DNA from 2 places in the Parendozoicomonas sp. 209JJ7-1 genome. Region 1 is predicted to be linked to the other one. Evidence: predicted binding sites of a transcription regulator. Region 1 holds the regulator's gene; the other holds the start of a gene.
What was found. Region 1 encodes PhoB, which activates phosphate uptake and scavenging genes when phosphate is short. Its sites were predicted from a motif close to TGTCATANNNNTGTCANA; they were not measured.

Region 1 (8,485 bases):
GCCTATCTGGAAGTAAGTGCTATCCATGATGACGCAGGCTACCGCGCCGTAAGGGAGGCCCTGGCCGCACAGTACAATATTGGCAACCGTGAACCCAATATTCAGGTATATAACGTGAATGTTACCGGCGACCGCTCCCTGACCCTTCGACACTTTATGCATCACGGGCGTCCGCTGGACACGGATGCCGCTGAAATCGTGAAGCATATCCACAGGTTGTGGAAATTTGATGTCCGCCTGGAAAGCGTTGATGGCGAAGATGTGAAAAAGACCCTCGGCTGCCCACAGAAGGTGGACAGTGGAAAATCCTCTGATGCCATGATTGATATGGCCTGAATACGGTAGTGGATCAGTCACCCAATGGCAATATCGTGCATTATCTCAAGCTTGGACATGCCACCGTGTTTTATCTCTGGCTGTAAACGGTCGTTTTTCTCATAAAAAGGGCGTAAAGGTTGAAACCATAGAGGCAGGATTGTCGTATAAAAGACAGGAAAAGCATTCCTGACTTTTCATTGACAAAAAAAAGAATAAACCTGCTACAGAAGGCGCTCAACAATGAAGAACAGTCTGAACAAACTGGCTGTGGTTGTATATATGGCCATGACAGGGGCAACAGCCTTTGCCACCACGGAAAACCTGGTGGTTAACGCTGGGTTTGAGGAGCCGGTTCTGGCGAATGGCGTTATGTCCGAGGAGTATTCCCACAGCGGCAGGAACACGCTGGGCCCATGGACACTGACCGCGGGCACCGCTAGTCCTCACTCCAACGCCCTGTCGATTGGAGCGGCCGCCGAAGGCAGGCAGCATATTGATCTTGATGGTGGCCCTGCTGATGCGCCCAATCGCATTACGCAAACCATCAACGGCCTTGAAGTCAATAAGCCCTATACCCTGACCTTTGACTACGCCCTGCATATCGCCAGCAGTGGAAGCACGCGACTTGGTGTCAACATCAGTGGTCTGGAGGCCCACCTTAATGTGGTGAATAGCGGTGAGAAAACATGGCAGAGGGCCACGTACACCTTCCACGCAAAAAGCACGACAGAGACCCTGGCCTTCTCCAGCAGCGGCCCATCAGGATGCTGCGGCACCCTGCTTGACAATGTCACAATCAAACCTGCCGACAATACCCTGACGCCACGAACCCCTCCGCCAGCCCCGGGCACAGCCAGAGTTTACACCGCCGCCCTGAATACAAACATTAATGTGCATGCCGTATCAGGCTCACCGGGTGCCCTTTTCCGGGTGGATGAAGATAATTTCAATGCCTGCTCCATCAATGGTGGTCAGCTGGTCGGTAACCTTGAGGCAAATGGTAGCCTGCCGCTGAATCTGTCAGCCCCTGTTTACCGGGCCGACTCATCCTACTACTTCATACATGCTGATCGCGATGCTGATAGCGGAACCTACAGCACGAGCGAACTATGCACCAATAATGCCGCGAAAATGGCTGTGACGGTAAAACCTGCAGGCACAGAGAACACCAGCTTTTCCGCAGCGGGCAGTGAAAATGTTGAGTTAACTTCACTGAATATTAACCCGAGAACCCGTCTTTCGGTGTTGCTGTCGGAAGGTGCCGGCGCTCTCTATCGCGTCAACCGTGAAGATTATCTGAACTGCAGAAACGACGGGGAAGACAGCGTGCTTATGGCCAATACCGCCCTGTTTAATCCAGCAGTCATTTCGATTAACTCTCTGGGGCCGGTTTTAGGCGTGCAGACAGATAATCGGACATACTACATTATTCAGTCTGTTTCACAGGAGAAAACAGCAACCCCCAGTGCTCTGTGTCAGGGGGGCGCTCGTTTCACTATCCGTTATCATCAGGCTCCGGAGGGCAGCGTCAACAACTCTCTTCCCGAAACGCTTGATGTGTCTAACGGGACTATCACCATCAACGATGTGTGATTTACCACACGCCTGACTGACGCCCCTTCTGCTGCTTTCGGCAAGCAGAAGGGGGCGTCAACCCCTGAAGGAACCTGCTGGACACGCACATGGAAAGCCAGATAACAGAAAGAAAATGGTAGGTGCGCCGGTGACTGCGTGAGTCTGCCTGTAAGCAGAACGCAGTAAGCGTCAGAAGCGCTTCTGCCTGCTATGCACTCCAGGCTCTTCCTGGCCCTTGTCATACATCAATTTCATTGAAACTATGTACCGTGTGGAGCCATGGTACTTAATGTTTTCAAATTCCCGGCAGAAAAAAATAGAGAAAAATAAGTCCGTAAGCCTGACAAGGGAGTGAACTGTTATGTGGTACGAGGGATTGTTGCAGCTGTCTGTTTGGGAAACCATACTGGCCGCAGCGTTAATGACACATATTACTATTCTTTCCGTTACCATCTATCTGCACCGCTTTAGCGCCCATAATGCACTGGAACTGCATCCGGCACTGCAACACTTCTTTCGCTTTTGGTTATGGCTGTCAACCGGAATGCGTACTCTGGAATGGACGGCCATTCACCGTAAACATCATGCGTTCTGCGAAACAGAGAAAGACCCTCATAGCCCTGTTCAGCGCAGTTTGAAAAAAGTTCTGCTGGAAGGGGCGGAACTTTATCGGGCAGAAGCGGCAAATGAAGAAACCTTGAGGCGTTACGGGCAGCGTTGCCCGGACGACTGGATCGAGAAGAAGCTTTACACCCCCCATAATATGCTTGGCCTGGCAATTATGTTGATTATTGACCTGATTCTGTTTGGATTGGCTGGTATTACCGTATGGGCAGTGCAGATGCTCTGGGTGCCGGTTATGGCGGCGGGTGTTATTAATGGGATCGGCCACTACTTTGGTTATCGTAACTATGAATGCCGGGATAATGCCCGCAATATTTCTCCGCTGGGTTTTATTATTGGTGGGGAAGAACTCCATAATAACCATCATACTTACCCTAACTCGGCAAAGCTTTCTGCCCGTAAATGGGAGTTTGATATTGGCTGGTTCTGGATTCGGGTGTTTGAAATACTCGGTCTTGCCAAAGTGAAGTTCCGGCGCCCCCTGGCTCATCAGGTTGCGGGAAAGAGCAAGATAGACGGCGACACTTTAATGGCCATTGTGAACAATCGTTTTCAGGTAATGGAGCAATATCGTCGTACAGTTATTGTTCCGATGGTGCGTGATGAATACAACAATCTAAAAGGCAGTGAGAGAAAACTTCTGAAACGAGGCAAAAAACTTCTTTCCTGCGAACAGACTTTGCTTAAGCCCGTTCATTTTAAGAACATAGAAAGCATTATAGAGTCCAGGGAAACACTCAAAATTATTTACCATAGCAGGCTGGAATTGCAGGAAATATGGCAAAACTTAAAAAACAAAAATGAACGTCTTGAAGCTTTGAAAGAGTGGTGTCGTCGGGCGGAAGACAGTGGTATTCGTGTATTGCAGGATTTTTCCGCACATTTGAGAAGTTATTCCCTGCCTGCTGCCCAGGTCGCCTGATAATCCAATTTGATAGCGGAAATACAAAACACCGTATTTCCGTTTTTGTTTTTACCACAAGAAATAAATGCCGCTTTTCCGGTTGTCAGTCTGGGAACTATTACCTATTTTGTTTTTCTCCTGTACGCAAGAGCGAGGGCTTAATAGATGAATATATTTGATGAAGTCATGCACCGCCTGAGCAGTAAAACCCGTATACGGGGGTTGTTTCGGGATGTGCATGTTGAAGACCTTGAACGGATTGTCGCCAGGCTGAAAGATGTACTGGAAGAAAAGCGTCAGGTTCGTGTGGAAGAAGAACAAAAACTGCAAGCAAAGCAAAACAGCATAGATGCCATTCGTAAAATGATGGAAGAAAAAGGCGTGTCCGTGGAAGACTTCGGACAGCTTGTCACTACTGAAAAAAAGAAAAGAAATATCAAACGTTATCTGTTTGAATTCAAGGATAATCACGATATTGCCCGACAATGGGAAGGTTCTCTTACCGGCCGTGCCCCCAAGGTTTTCCAAGAGTATCTTCAGCGTACCGGTAAAGAGAGAGCAGACTGCATTGTTGAGGAACGTTAATCCTCAGTTTCCCTGACCAGTCTGCTATGGGGGAACTGGCAGGTAAAATTGCTTCCCTGACCAACCCGGCTTTTGATTAGCAGTGTAGCGTCATGTCTAAGCAGCACATGTTTAACAATGGCCAGTCCCAGGCCTGTTCCACCCGTTGAGGCGTGCCTGCTTTTGTCGATCCGGTAAAAACGTTCAGTCAGGCGTGGAATGTGCTGGGGTTCCATGCCTATACCGTTATCTTTCACCATAAGATATCCGGTATTCAATTCCACAAGCCATTTCACTTTCACTGTGCCGTTATCCGGTGTGTATTTCACCGCATTAAAAACAAGGTTGGAAATAGCACTGCGCAGCTCTTTCTCATTTCCCAGGATCTGGGAGTCAGATTTGCAGTCCAGAATAATTTCATGATTTCTTTCGCCGCTGAACAGGTTTGCATCAGCGATGATTGCGTTCAGTAAAACAGGAATGTTAACCGGTGTCAGATCCTGCTGACTGTCGGCGGTTTCCAGCTTGGACAGAATCAGCAGGTCTTCAATAATATTCCCCATACGGTTGGACTGGGACAGCATCTGTTCCAGGGCTCTGGGAAGAATCGGATGCGGAGGTTCCGGCATCATCGTAAGGCTGTCGAGCAGAGTTTCAACATACCCGGAAACAACCGTTAAAGGAGTCCTCAGTTCATGGGAGACATTGGCCACGAAATCCTTGGTCATCTGCTCCAGCTGATAAATACGGGTGTTGTCCCTTACAACCAGCAGGCGGTTATCTGTTCCATACAGAGTGATGGAGTACAGCAGTTTTCTCTCCTCGGAAATAGGAGACGGGATGCTGAGAGGGTCCTGGTACTCTTTTCTGTCAAAGTATTCGGCAAACCTGGGATGACGGATAAGGTTGGTTATCTGCTGGCCAATATCATCTGGGTCCCGGAAGCCGAGAATATGCTCTGCGGCAGGGTTCCACCACTCAATCTGGCCGTGGGAATTGGTGAGAACAATGGCATCCCGCAGGGCAGATGTGGACTCCTGAAAACGATCAATCACCGCCTGCATACGGCTGCGGGAGCGTTCGCTTCGGCGCAGTAGCCGGTACATGCCGTCAAACATTTCGCCCCAGAGCCCCCTTGAGTTTGGAGGTTCAAGGAGTTGCCCGGCGGCAGAACAGTCATACAACCACTGGTAGAGCAGTTTTACGTGCCTGAGGGTCCAGAGCAGGTAGCAGATTGAACCAAGAAGAAGAAACAGCAAAGTGTTTCCTGTCAGAATGCCGAGCCCAAGACAGATGAATAGTATGAGAACTGGGCTTTTTATAACTGCAGATTGCCAGCTTTGGTTCACGTTTTTACCGGTATTGTTATATCAGTGCATCCACACCCTTATTCAGAGCGACTACCTGTTAGCTGTTAACAATAAACGACTGTGTTATCAGGTCTTGGTGGAGAAGCGATAACCCGTTCCGCGAACAGTCTGAACAAGCTTTTCATGTTCTAAACCAAGTGCTTTACGCAGACGTCGAATATGTACATCTACAGTTCTTTCTTCTACGTAGACATTACCCCCCCAGACGTGGTCAAGCAACTGACTTCTGGTGTAGGCACGTTCCTGGTGAGTCATAAAAAACTGCAGCAGGCGATATTCCGTGGGCCCCATTTCGGCTGGCTGGTCATCAATGGTGACACGGTGGCTGATGGGATCGAGGGTTACCCCGAATACTTCAATAGGTTCGCTCTGGCCAACAGTCTGGGTTCTGCGGAGAACCGCTTTCAGGCGGGCCACAAGCTCACGGGGAGAGAAGGGCTTGGTAATATAATCGTCCGCGCCGCTTTCCAGGCCCTGGATTTTATTATCCTCTTCACCTTTGGCGGTCAGCATGATGATCGGGGTTTCAGCGGTCAGCTCATCCCTTTTCAAACGACGGGCCAGTTCAATGCCGGTGATGCCGGGCAGCATCCAGTCCAGCAGAATTAAATCGGGCTTCTGGTCAACGATAATGGCATGGGCTGATTTGGCATCTTCTGCTTCCAGGCAGTGATAGCCTGCCATTTCCAGAGCAACGACAATCATCTCCCGGATAGGAGCTTCATCATCCACGATGAGAATTTTACTTGTAGTTATTGTCATGGCTCGAACAATTCCCCCTGAAGGTCTGGATATGAGCAGGACCAAGGAATTACACCGCTTAAATGTTACAGATAAATGACAATTCAGTCTTATTGTCATATTCGATTGTTATCAACAAATACGGGAATGGTTCCCAATACTTTGTAGTGGCGGTCTGAATCAGGTTCTTTGCAAAGCCAGTATTTTCTTAATTTACGGATGGCCTGGAACTCTTTTCCATTTTCAATGTTGAACCGTTTTCCGGGCTTTAAATGATTAAGAATCAGGCCTGATTCAGGCTGGGTTAATTCTTTGAGAGTCTGATCGCCACTGCTTCTGACCTTGGGGTTCAGGCTGTGTTTATAAAGAGAACCATGGGTTTTTGTATCAAAAATACCAAGTTCGAGGATTTTATGGAGGAGAGTCCGGTATTGATGTTTCCACTCTTTCCCATGGGGGAAAACACAGTGGCCATGGAGGTTCCATGTATGAACATGGGCAATTTCATGGACAAGGGTAATCAGGAACTGTAAAGGCTCCAGGTTATTATTTACGCTGACCCTGTGGGGGTTGCCATATTGAGCTGGCCGGAAATCTCCCAGCTTGGTTTTGCGGGGGCGGCTTATTTTCAGTTGAACCTGTCCGTCTATCAGCCACCTGGCGCACAAAAGGGCAGTGCCTTCGGGCAGATAAGAGCTGAGTTGCCTTGAGAGGTGCTCCTCAAGGTTTGAATGGGCAAGGTCGGAGGGGAGAGAGTCTGGCATCATCCTTATTCAGTTCATCAGGCAGCGATCAATAATTATTCCCGCCAGAACCGCAAAACCGGCCCAGTGATTGGAAAGAAAGGCCTTAAAGCAGGATTCCCTTTCCCTGTTCCTGGTAAGAGTGTACTGGTAGACGAACATACCGGCCATTCCGGCGAGGCCGAGATAATAAAACAGCCCTGCGTGAATTACAGTGCCTGTGATGACCAGAGATAAAAGGGTCAGTACTTGAAGCAGTGTAATGATCGTGTTGTCTTTCTCTCCAAAAAGAATGGCTGTTGATTTTACCCCTATAATCAGATCGTCATCCCTGTCTACCATGGCGTACTGGGTGTCATAAGCCACAATCCACAGCAGGCAGCCGCCGAACAGTAGCCAGGCCAGAGGAGCGACGGTATTTGTTTCAGCTGCCCAGGCCATGGGAATTCCCCATGCGAAAGCCGCCCCGAGAAAAAACTGGGGCAGATGGGTGTAGCGCTTCATAAACGGATAAACAGCGGCCAGCACTGCTCCGGCAAATGACAGTATAATGGTGAGCGGATTGGTAAAAAGCACAAGTACAAAAGATGCCAGCATCAGAACAGCAAAGAGTGTTAATGCTTCTTTTTTGGAAACCCTGCCTGTTGCCATGGGGCGTTGATGGGTTCTCTTTACATGTCCATCAATTTTCCTGTCGGCAAAGTCATTAATTACGCAGCCGGCGGAACGCATCAGAACTGTGCCTAAAACAAAAATAAGCAGCATATCAAAGGAAGGCCAGCCATCAGCGGAGAGCCAAAGAGCCCAAAGGGTTGGCCAGAGCAGAAGATAAATGCCGATGGGGCGGTCAATTCGGGTCAGTTGAATATAATTTTCCAGCCTGTCAGACAGCTGTATTTTTTCACTGCTCATAGAGAAGACTCTGCCGTTGCCGGATCAGCATTAACCGGAAGAAAGTATTCACATACAACCAGAGGTTTCTGGTTCAGGATAAACAGGGAACGACGTCCCCAGACGGGATTGTTTTCAACATCCTGAACTTTGGTCAGCTCAATAGGGCCGCGTTGCAGATCCGGGTGAGAGAATAGAAAGGCTCCCAGCGGCCTGTCTTTCAGAGTCAGCAACTCTTTGTTTCCCCCTTCCAGGCTGGAAACTGGAAGAATGCTTCGGGCGAAAACCCTGGGCAGACCATTGCAGATCAGGATCACTTCCCGAATGCTGGCCTGCTCATCACCGTCTATCGACAGAAAGTGCTGCTCATCAAGGGTCGGTTGCCCCCAGTCATGGCGAAGGACATCGACGGTAAAGGATCCTGGGAAAGTATCCTTCAGGCGTTGTGTCAGGGAGCCTGTGTCGAGCAGCCAGGATTTCCAGATTTCAGGCAGAGGCCAGGGAAGGTTTCCGCAGGGATGCCATTGTTGGGATTCGAGATTAACGGGGCATGACGGCATAGGTTTACTGACTTTCTCCAGCACATCCTGGCGATTTCTATTGGAAGTGCCTGTTTGTTTGTGCCTCTTTATTGATGATATAAAGCGGATGGCATTTCCAGCTTGTGGCTGTTTGGCGCAGCATGAGTGATAAGCTCTGGGGATGCAAGTTTTGTAAAAACGCTTTTTTATGGTGAGGAAATCCCTGTTTCTCCG
Region 2 (8,485 bases), on a different contig from region 1:
ATCGCTCTTTTCGCCGATGGGGAAGGCAGGGGTAGGCGTGGTTGGACCCATGATTACGTCTACCTCGTTAAAGGCGTTCATAAAGTCATCGCGGATCATGCGACGCAGTTTCTGTGCCTTGGCATAGTAGGCGTCGTAGTAACCGGCGGAGAGGGCGTAGGTGCCCACTAGGATGCGGTTCTTCACTTCCGTGCCGAAACCTTCGCCACGACTGCGCTTGTACAGGTCTTCCAGGTCTTCCGGATCCTTGCAGCGGTGGCCAAAGCGCACACCGTCAAAGCGGGACAGGTTGGAAGAGGCCTCCGCCGGCGCGATTACATAATAAGCGGCTACGGACAGATGGTTGCGGGGCAGGCTGATCTCTTTTACCGTCGCCCCCAGCTTTTCATATTCGGTAATGGCATTTCGAATCAGTTGTTCCACCCGGGCATCCAGACCTTTGGTGAAATACTCTTTGGGCAGACCAATTCGCAGACCTTTCAGAGGTTCGTTTAAATTGGCCGTATAGTCGGGAACGGCACGATCCATACAGGTGGAATCTTTCGGGTCAAAGCCGGCCATTATATTCAGCATCATGGCAGCGTCTTCGGCGGTCTGGGTCAGGGGACCGGCCTGGTCCAGGCTGGAGGCGAAGGCGATCATGCCCCAGCGGGATACACGGCCATAGGTGGGCTTAATGCCGGTAATGCCACACATGCTGGCGGGCTGACGGATAGAACCGCCGGTATCGGTACCGGTGGCCGCCGGAACCAGACGGGCTGCTACCGCAGCGGCAGAACCGCCGGAAGAACCACCGGGAATCATGCTCTGGTTCCAGGGGTTTTTCACCGGGCCGTAAAAGCTGTTCTCGTTGGAACTGCCCATGGCGAATTCATCCATGTTCAACTTGCCCAGAGTCACTGCGCCGGCCTGCTTGAAATTGGCAGTCACAGTAGATTCGTAGGGGGCAATAAAATTATCCAGCATCTTGGAACCGCAGCTGGTCTTTATGCCTTCTGTGCAGAAAATATCTTTATGGGCCAGTGGAATACCGGTCAGTGGGCCGGCATTGCCGGCGGCGCGGGCTTCATCGGCGGCTTTTGCCTGTTCCAGGGCCAGATCCGGGGTTACGGTAATAAAGGAATTGAGATCCGCATCGTATTGTCCGATACGGTCCAGAAAACTTTGAATCAGCTCGACACTGGATATTTCACCTGTGTCCAGCAAACGGGAGAGTTCCGCCAGGGTTTTATAGTGCATGTGTAGTCTATGATATCTGTCAGTCAGGAATCTGGGGGCGAATCGTGTTCAGCTGTTGCGTGCTGGTTGCCGGTTCATTCAATAACTTTGGGCACCAGGAACAGGCCGTTTTCTATGGCCGGGGCATTGGCCTGCAGCTGTTCACGCTGATTGGTTTCACTGACTTCGTCGGCCCGCAGTCTTTGTACAGCATCAAGGGGATGGGCGAGGGGGGCAACACCATCGGTATCCACGGCCTGCATTTCATCAATCAGGCTCATAATGGCAGTAATTTTATCGGTCGTTTGCTGAATCTCATCCTCGCTGATTGACAATCGGGCAAGATGAGCGACGCTCGCAACCGTGGAGCGATCAATCGCCATGGGCTGTTCTCCGTATGAATATGTACCAGGGTCAGACGCGGCGAAACATCTTTTTTATATGTAACAACATATGTAGCAACGCCGGCTCGAAATTTACCAATAACCGGCCTAATTTAGGGACTTGTCCCTATAATCTCAAGGTTCTTTTTCAGCACCAGGCCTTGTATATCGAGCAACAGAGTGGACGGTCCGGCTTGCCCGGTGTGCACTCCATTGTTATTGTTGGCGGATATATTTAAAGCCAAGACCATAGCAGGGCTACAGGACACTATGTTAAAGAGATTGCGCGGCCTGTTCTCGACAGACTTGTCTATTGACCTGGGAACCGCAAATACCCTGGTCTATGTACGCGATAAAGGTATCGTGCTTGATGAACCGTCTGTTGTTGCCATTCGCAACCTCGGTACCCAGAAGAGTGTGGTGGCCGTCGGTACAGATGCCAAGCGCATGCTCGGGCGTACCCCCGGCAGTATAACTGCAATTCGCCCAATGAAAGACGGTGTTATTGCCGATTTCGACGTTTGTGAGAAAATGCTTCAGCACTTTATAAATAAAGTGCATGAAAACAGTTTTATTCAGCCCAGCCCCCGTGTGCTGGTCTGTGTACCCTGCAAATCCACCAAGGTGGAGCGCCGGGCGATTCGGGAATCTGTACTGGGTGCCGGTGCCCGTGAGGTTTACCTGATTGAAGAGCCCATGGCCGCCGCTATCGGTGCCGGCCTGCCGGTTGAAGAAGCCAGTGGCTCCATGGTTGTGGATATCGGTGGTGGTACGACAGAGATTGCCATTATCTCCCTGAGCGGTGTGGTGTTCTCTGAGTCTGTACGTATTGGTGGTGACCGTTTCGACGAAGCTATCGTAACTTACGTGCGTCGCAATTACGGCAGCCTGATTGGTGAATCCACTGCGGAACGCATCAAACAGGAAATCGCTATTGCTTACCCCATGGGTGAAGTGCGTGAAATTGATGTCCGTGGCCGCAACCTGGCGGAAGGTGTGCCCCGCAGCTTCACCCTGAACAGCAACGAAGTGCTGGAAGCCCTGCAGGACAGCTTGAACTCCATCGTTCAGTCTGTGAAGAGTGCCCTGGAGCAGTCTCCCCCGGAACTGGCGTCCGATATTGCAGAGCGTGGTGTGGTGCTCACCGGCGGTGGTGCCCTGATGCGTGGTCTGGATACTTTAGTCAGTGAAGAGACCGGCCTGCCGGTGATTGTCGCGGAAGAGCCTCTGACCTGTGTGGCCCGTGGTGGTGGTCGTGCCCTTGAGATGATGGACCGTCACCGTATGGATCTGCTCTCTACTGAATAATAGTTTTCACCGCTATACATAATAAAAAAAGGCCTGCACTCAAAGAAAAGTGCAGGCCTTTTTGGTTTGGGGTGTTGAGATAAATCCGTTTAGTTGGAGAGGGCATTGTCTCCAATTTCATTCATCGGAATAAACATGGGAGTGTGGCTGCGTTTTTTTACCAGATAAATAACGGCCACTGCAGTAATAGCTACACCAGCTATAACTGCAGCGGCTGCGGTTGTACCCCCGATAATTCCCCCTTCGTTATTAGGGTGGGGAGGCAAAGGAGACTCTGTTGGTGATGGAAAGGCAGTTTCCTCTGTTTCTGAAACTATAGCGCTGCTGAAAATCGTGGTAAATCCGGGCAGGCTGGAAAGTGCCGAGGACAGGCCTTCAGAAACTGACGTCGGGAACAGGCTGGATGTTACCGGTCCAGAGTTGGAGGATGTGAAAACAATAATCGGCTCTGATGAGGTCACTTCCCCTGAACTCTGGGTCGTGTGGGTTGTGATAACCATCGGGGAGCTTATGGGAAAGCTCGTGGGCAGCTCCATTGTCGACGTCAGGGAGGGAGTAAATTCCATCACCGGTGACGACTCCGTTTCTGACATAAATGGCGTACTGCTGTACTCAGATTCAGTTGCTGTTATATCACAGTAGGACACAGTAAGAGATGGAGTGTTAGACTTTGGTTTATTGACTTTCTGGCTCAGGTGGTAAGCCCTGAGAAACTGCATCAGTGGCTGCCCGTCACCAATATCCGGACGGGGGTTGCTCTTGAAAAGGTAAGCCTGAACCAGGGCAAACCCTCGGGTAAAGAAGTGGCTCAAGCCATTGGGCATGATATTACTTGTATCAATGCTAAAGCTTGTACTGTTTTGGGTTCCTACCAGAAAGTAAGGACTCTTTCCTCCGTATACTTTATAACTGGCATCATTAGTACGGTCGGCGTTATAGACAGAGTAAAAGCTGTTATCCCGGTCATCATTCGGGTCCAGTGTGTAAGGAATTTGCACCTTGGTAGATATCTCGACGATATACTCCTGAACAGGTACATTTTGGTTCACAAAAATGGGGGTGGCTGATTTACATTCCGTATCTCCGCAGGCCCTGAGTTCTACAATTTTGTTTCCTTTCTGGATATCAATGTTGTGTATGCGTACATGGCCTTTGCACTGGTTCAGGTTCTCTGAGGTGTAAAGTTCTGTGCCATCTTCTTTAAACAGGCTGAGCTCCTGTTCGATACCTGCGTCTGTAACAGGATGCCAGTCAAGCTCCATGGTCTGACCATCGGAGTTGTAGTTCATGGCAATTATTTGTGGGCGTTGAGGGGCGGCGCTAACTGGCAGACTACCCGTTGGCTCGTTTTTGATGACGACCGGTGGGTAAGAAAGTGACAGGGATGTTTTAAATGAGTCGCTACCGCCTTGAGTGGTCGTATAATAACACGCATATGTTGCTGATGAGCCGTTCAGGTAATCAGCCTGTAATAAAAGGTGGTTGTTACTGGTTGCCGTCAGAGCGCCGGGCAGGGTGTTGCCATTGAGAAGCTGTGAGTTAACACTCCAGAAAACCAGCTGCTGAGGTTGTCCTGGCTGGCTCGGTCTTGGACAGTAAATTGAAACCTCCTGGCCATTTTTTACGACATATTCCGGCTCGGTGATATTCAGAGCGTTAATATTTATCGGGTTATCCCCGGCCAGAAGGTTGCCGGAGATTGTGGCCAGAAAAAACAGTGTGAGAATGGTTTGGAATAGTCGCATCACGGTCTTGCTACTTCCGTGAATACTGTTATCTGTGTTGTACATTGTGATTGTGCTGAACATAGTATCTACCTTTTTGCTGACAATTGTGATCTTGTTGTCTGATAGATTCACAACAGCCTTGTTAAGTTCCGAAGGGCGGGAAGTTAGACAGTTTGGCTTTATGTTCGGTTATCGGAAGAAATAATCAGGCGTGTTTAACTGTAAATGTCTCTGATTATGATTTGAGAGAAAATCGGGAGTTCTTTGGTATTGAAGTCATTTTCGGTGTTGAAATAAAGAGAAAGGTCAGCACTTTCAATACTGACCTTTCTATTTGGTCTTTCCGTAGATAAATCCGTTTAATTATCGACTGGCATATCATGCATCTGAACGTCCTGGGAGGAGTGTCCGCCCTTCTTCTTGACCACCATTACTGTTGTTACAAGAATAGCCAGGGCAGAGATTCCGACAATTAGTGCTGCAGCTGCTGTACCCCCGATAATTCCCCCTTCGTTATTAGGGTGAGGAGGCAAAGAGGAGTCACTTGGTGACGGAAAGGCTGTTCCCTCTGTTTCCGAAGGCATGAAACTGCTGCTGAACAATGTAGAGAGTCCTTGCAGGCTGGACAGTGTTGAACCCATGCTTTCAGAGACTGACGTCGGGAAGAAGCTGGATGTTACCGGGCCAGAATTGGAGGATGTGAAAACAATCATCGGCTCTGAAGAGGTCACCTGCCCTGAACTTTGGATTGTTTGAGTTGTGACCACCAGCGGGGAGCTTATGGGGAAGCTCGCCGGAAGGCTCGGCATTGTACTGGATGGATTCACGGATGATGTCAGTTCCATGTTTGTTGATGACTCGGTTGCTGACATGGATGGCGTGCTGCTGGAGGCTGTTACATCACAGTAGGATATAGTGACAGATGCTTTTGGCTGGCCAGTCTCTCTTAGATTATAAGCCTTATGGAAACGCATCCGTGGCTGGTTGTTTCCAGCCTCCGGGGTGGGGTTTCTGCTAAAGCTGTTCGCTTGCACAAAGGCAAGGCCCTGGGTAAAGAAGTAATTCTCTCCCTCCGGGTTGTTCTTTGCCAAACTTAAAGAAAAGCTTGAATTGCTCTCAGCTGTTGTGGCGAAGTAGGGGGAGTTGTCACCGAAAACCTTGTAAGTCTCATCTCCGTCCCGTTCCTGGCTGTATACGGTATAGAAACTGTTGTCGAGGTTGTCATGACCCAGTGTATAAGGCAGTTTTATTCCGGTGTTCGTGTCTACGGTGTATTCCTCTATGGGGACATTTCCATCCACAAAAACAGGTACGGATGAAGTGCATTCCTTATTGTCGCAGGCTCGCAGTGCGACAATTTTTTTTCCGTCCCGGATATTAAAGTTGTGTACACGTACATGGCCATTGCATTGGTTCAGGTTATATGAGTTATAAAGTTCTTCGCCCTCTTCCGAGAAGACGTTAAGTTCCTGTTCGGTGCCGGCAACAGAGTGCCAGTCAAGCTCCATGATCTGATTATTTGCGTTATAGTTCATGGCGATCAGGCGCGGCCTTTGAGGGGGGCTGCTAATTGGTGCTGCGCTGCCTTCTGACTCCCCTTTGATAATCACTTCGAGTGAGTCGCTCGTAGCACTGCTGAAAAAGCCGTTATGGAAACCACTGGTTGTGTAATAACAACTGTATGTGGTGGTGCTGTCATCTTTGTAATCTACCTGGAAGATAAGATCGTTATCACTGGTAGCCATCAGGTTGCCGGGCAGGGAGTTACTGCTGTAAAGCGCAGTGTCGACTCGCCAGGCAACCAGTCTTTGTTCATGGCCTGGTTTGTTTTGTTCATGGCAGGCGATGATAACTTCCTGACCACTTTCCAGGGTATATTCAGGCTTTGGATTATTCTGTAAATCAATAATTAGCGGTTTATCCTGGGCCAGAAGAGTGACGGAAATAGTAGCCAGAAAAACCAGTGTGAAAATGGCCTGGAATAGCCGTATCACGGCCTGGTTGCTGCCGTTAATACTGTTACCTGTGTTGTACATAGTGGTTGTGTGGAACGTGGTTGTGTGGAACCTGTTTTTGTGAAACATAGCGTATGCCCTCGGTTAAGAATCGGTATCTTGGTGTCCGATAGATTTATGACAGCTTTGCTATGTTCCTGAGGGCGGAACGTTAGACAGTCTGGCTTTACCTCCGGTCAGTGTTACAAACAATCTGCATGCTCAATTGTCCTCAATTGTCAGCGCAGGTTAATCCTGTTCACAAATCCTGCAGGTGTTGTTACAAAACCACTATAGAGGCCAAAAGCGTTGCCCAGTAAAGTGAATTTTCTGATGTTCTAACGACTGTTCGGGAGAGAAAGATGGATACAATGATTCGCAACCAGATGGCAACCGGACACTTTGACCCCATGTTCGGAGCCGCAATTATCACTGAAGACGGCCGCGAACTGCCGATTACCGATGCCATGGTATCTGAGAGCCTGGATCGCCTGATTCGTCAGCAGGAAGTCTACGAGAAGTAAACCTGCGAGAAATTAGTTTCACCTGATACTTATAAATGCCCGGTACATTGTGTGTCGGACGTTTTCGGTTTCAGGGAGCTGGTGGTTTGTTAACGTCTTTCCCAATAGAGGAAATGGAGAAAAGGTCCATCAGGATACAGGCGACCAGCGCCGTCCCAACAAAACCGACCAGGAAAATCAGCGGCATGGTGGTATAGCCAAGAATATGCCAGATCAGGGATTCCAGCGTGCTCATTGCCAGCCTCCTTTTTCTTCACTCATATTGGGCAGTCGGTGGGCAATGCCTTTATGGCAGTCGATGCAGGTGGCCTTGCCTGTGGCAAGAAACTCCCTGTGCATGCGGGCTGCCCGGGATGACTGCACCGACAGATCCATGTAGGAAAATTCATGGCAGTTACGGCACTCCCGTGAGTCGTTGGCTTTCATACGTGCCCACTCCCGTTCTGCCATCTCCTGGCGGTGAGCAAGAAATTTCTCCCGGGTATCAATAATCCCGGTGATCTTGCCCCAGACCTCTTTGGAAGCCTGGACTTTGCGAATAATTTTATAGGTCCATTCATGGGGAACATGGCAGTCCGGGCAGGTGGCCCTGACCCCGGAGCGGTTGGTGTAATGGATGGTGGGCTTAATCTCCTGGAAGACGTTATCACGCATTTCATGGCAGCTGGTGCAGAAGGCTTCGGTGTTGGTCATCTCCATGGCGGTGTTAAACCCACCCCAGAAAATAATGCCCGCGATAAAGCCAAAGGCCAGCACCACCCACAGGGCCAGAGCTACGGGCACGGTGAGCCTGCTCCAGTAACGATGTATCCAGGCGGGCAGCTTCATGGCTTCAGGCTCGGCACAGGATCAAACAGGTTTTCCCTGAGTGGAGGGGCGTTTTTCTGGGGGACATGGCATTGAGTGCAGAAATACCTGGCTGGAGAAACATCGGACAGCAGGTTGCCTTTGCGGTCCCGGAAATGGGAAAAGCCGATACGGGGAGCGCCGGTAATATGGGCGGAATCCAGCCCGTGGCATGTCAGGCATTTATTGGTGTTGGCGGTGATTTCGTACCCCCGGATAGCGTGGGGAATTAACGGCGGTTGTCCGATATAGTTGGGTTTGTAGCGGGGCGTCTCCTTGGGGAAATCCTGGAGTCGTGGCGGCGTGCCTTCTTCCTGTATGGGGGTTATTCCCCTTAGTGACTCCGGAGGTTCAAGGGGAGGGGGAGGCGTGGGCTTTTCAGCCTGTACAGGCAGAATAGCCAGGGCGGTCAGGCCCGTCAGCCAGGTTACGATGGATTTACGCAGGCTTACCATCACGACACCTTCTCAACCTTGACCGGACAT

Region 2: a site for PhoB is predicted at 6,757-6,774, ahead of ACY2RQ_RS04085 (PA1571 family protein). Genes of this name have one in related genera too.

What each region holds. Positions count from the first base shown of each region.
Region 1 is NZ_JBYVJU010000010.1:32,652-41,136, forward strand. It holds gene ACY2RQ_RS11285 (SpoVR family protein) at 1-336, shown strand, start outside; gene ACY2RQ_RS11290 (DUF642 domain-containing protein) at 559-1,911, shown strand; gene ACY2RQ_RS11295 (DesA family fatty acid desaturase) at 2,255-3,439, shown strand; gene ACY2RQ_RS11300 (H-NS family histone-like protein) at 3,587-4,006, shown strand; gene phoR (phosphate regulon sensor histidine kinase PhoR) at 4,003-5,334, opposite strand; gene phoB (phosphate regulon transcriptional regulator PhoB) at 5,422-6,117, opposite strand; gene ACY2RQ_RS11315 (SprT-like domain-containing protein) at 6,213-6,860, opposite strand; gene ubiA (4-hydroxybenzoate octaprenyltransferase) at 6,870-7,751, opposite strand; gene ACY2RQ_RS11325 (chorismate--pyruvate lyase family protein) at 7,748-8,290, opposite strand.
Region 2 is NZ_JBYVJU010000003.1:119,211-127,695, forward strand. It holds gene gatA (Asp-tRNA(Asn)/Glu-tRNA(Gln) amidotransferase subunit GatA) at 1-1,239, opposite strand, end outside; gene gatC (Asp-tRNA(Asn)/Glu-tRNA(Gln) amidotransferase subunit GatC) at 1,314-1,601, opposite strand; gene ACY2RQ_RS04070 (rod shape-determining protein) at 1,872-2,909, shown strand; gene ACY2RQ_RS04075 (hypothetical protein) at 2,999-4,717, opposite strand; gene ACY2RQ_RS04080 (hypothetical protein) at 4,996-6,720, opposite strand; gene ACY2RQ_RS04085 (PA1571 family protein) at 6,993-7,154, shown strand; gene ACY2RQ_RS04090 (TIGR02808 family protein) at 7,225-7,389, opposite strand; gene ACY2RQ_RS04095 (NapC/NirT family cytochrome c) at 7,386-7,982, opposite strand; gene ACY2RQ_RS04100 (nitrate reductase cytochrome c-type subunit) at 7,979-8,455, opposite strand; gene napA (nitrate reductase catalytic subunit NapA) at 8,455-8,485, opposite strand, start outside.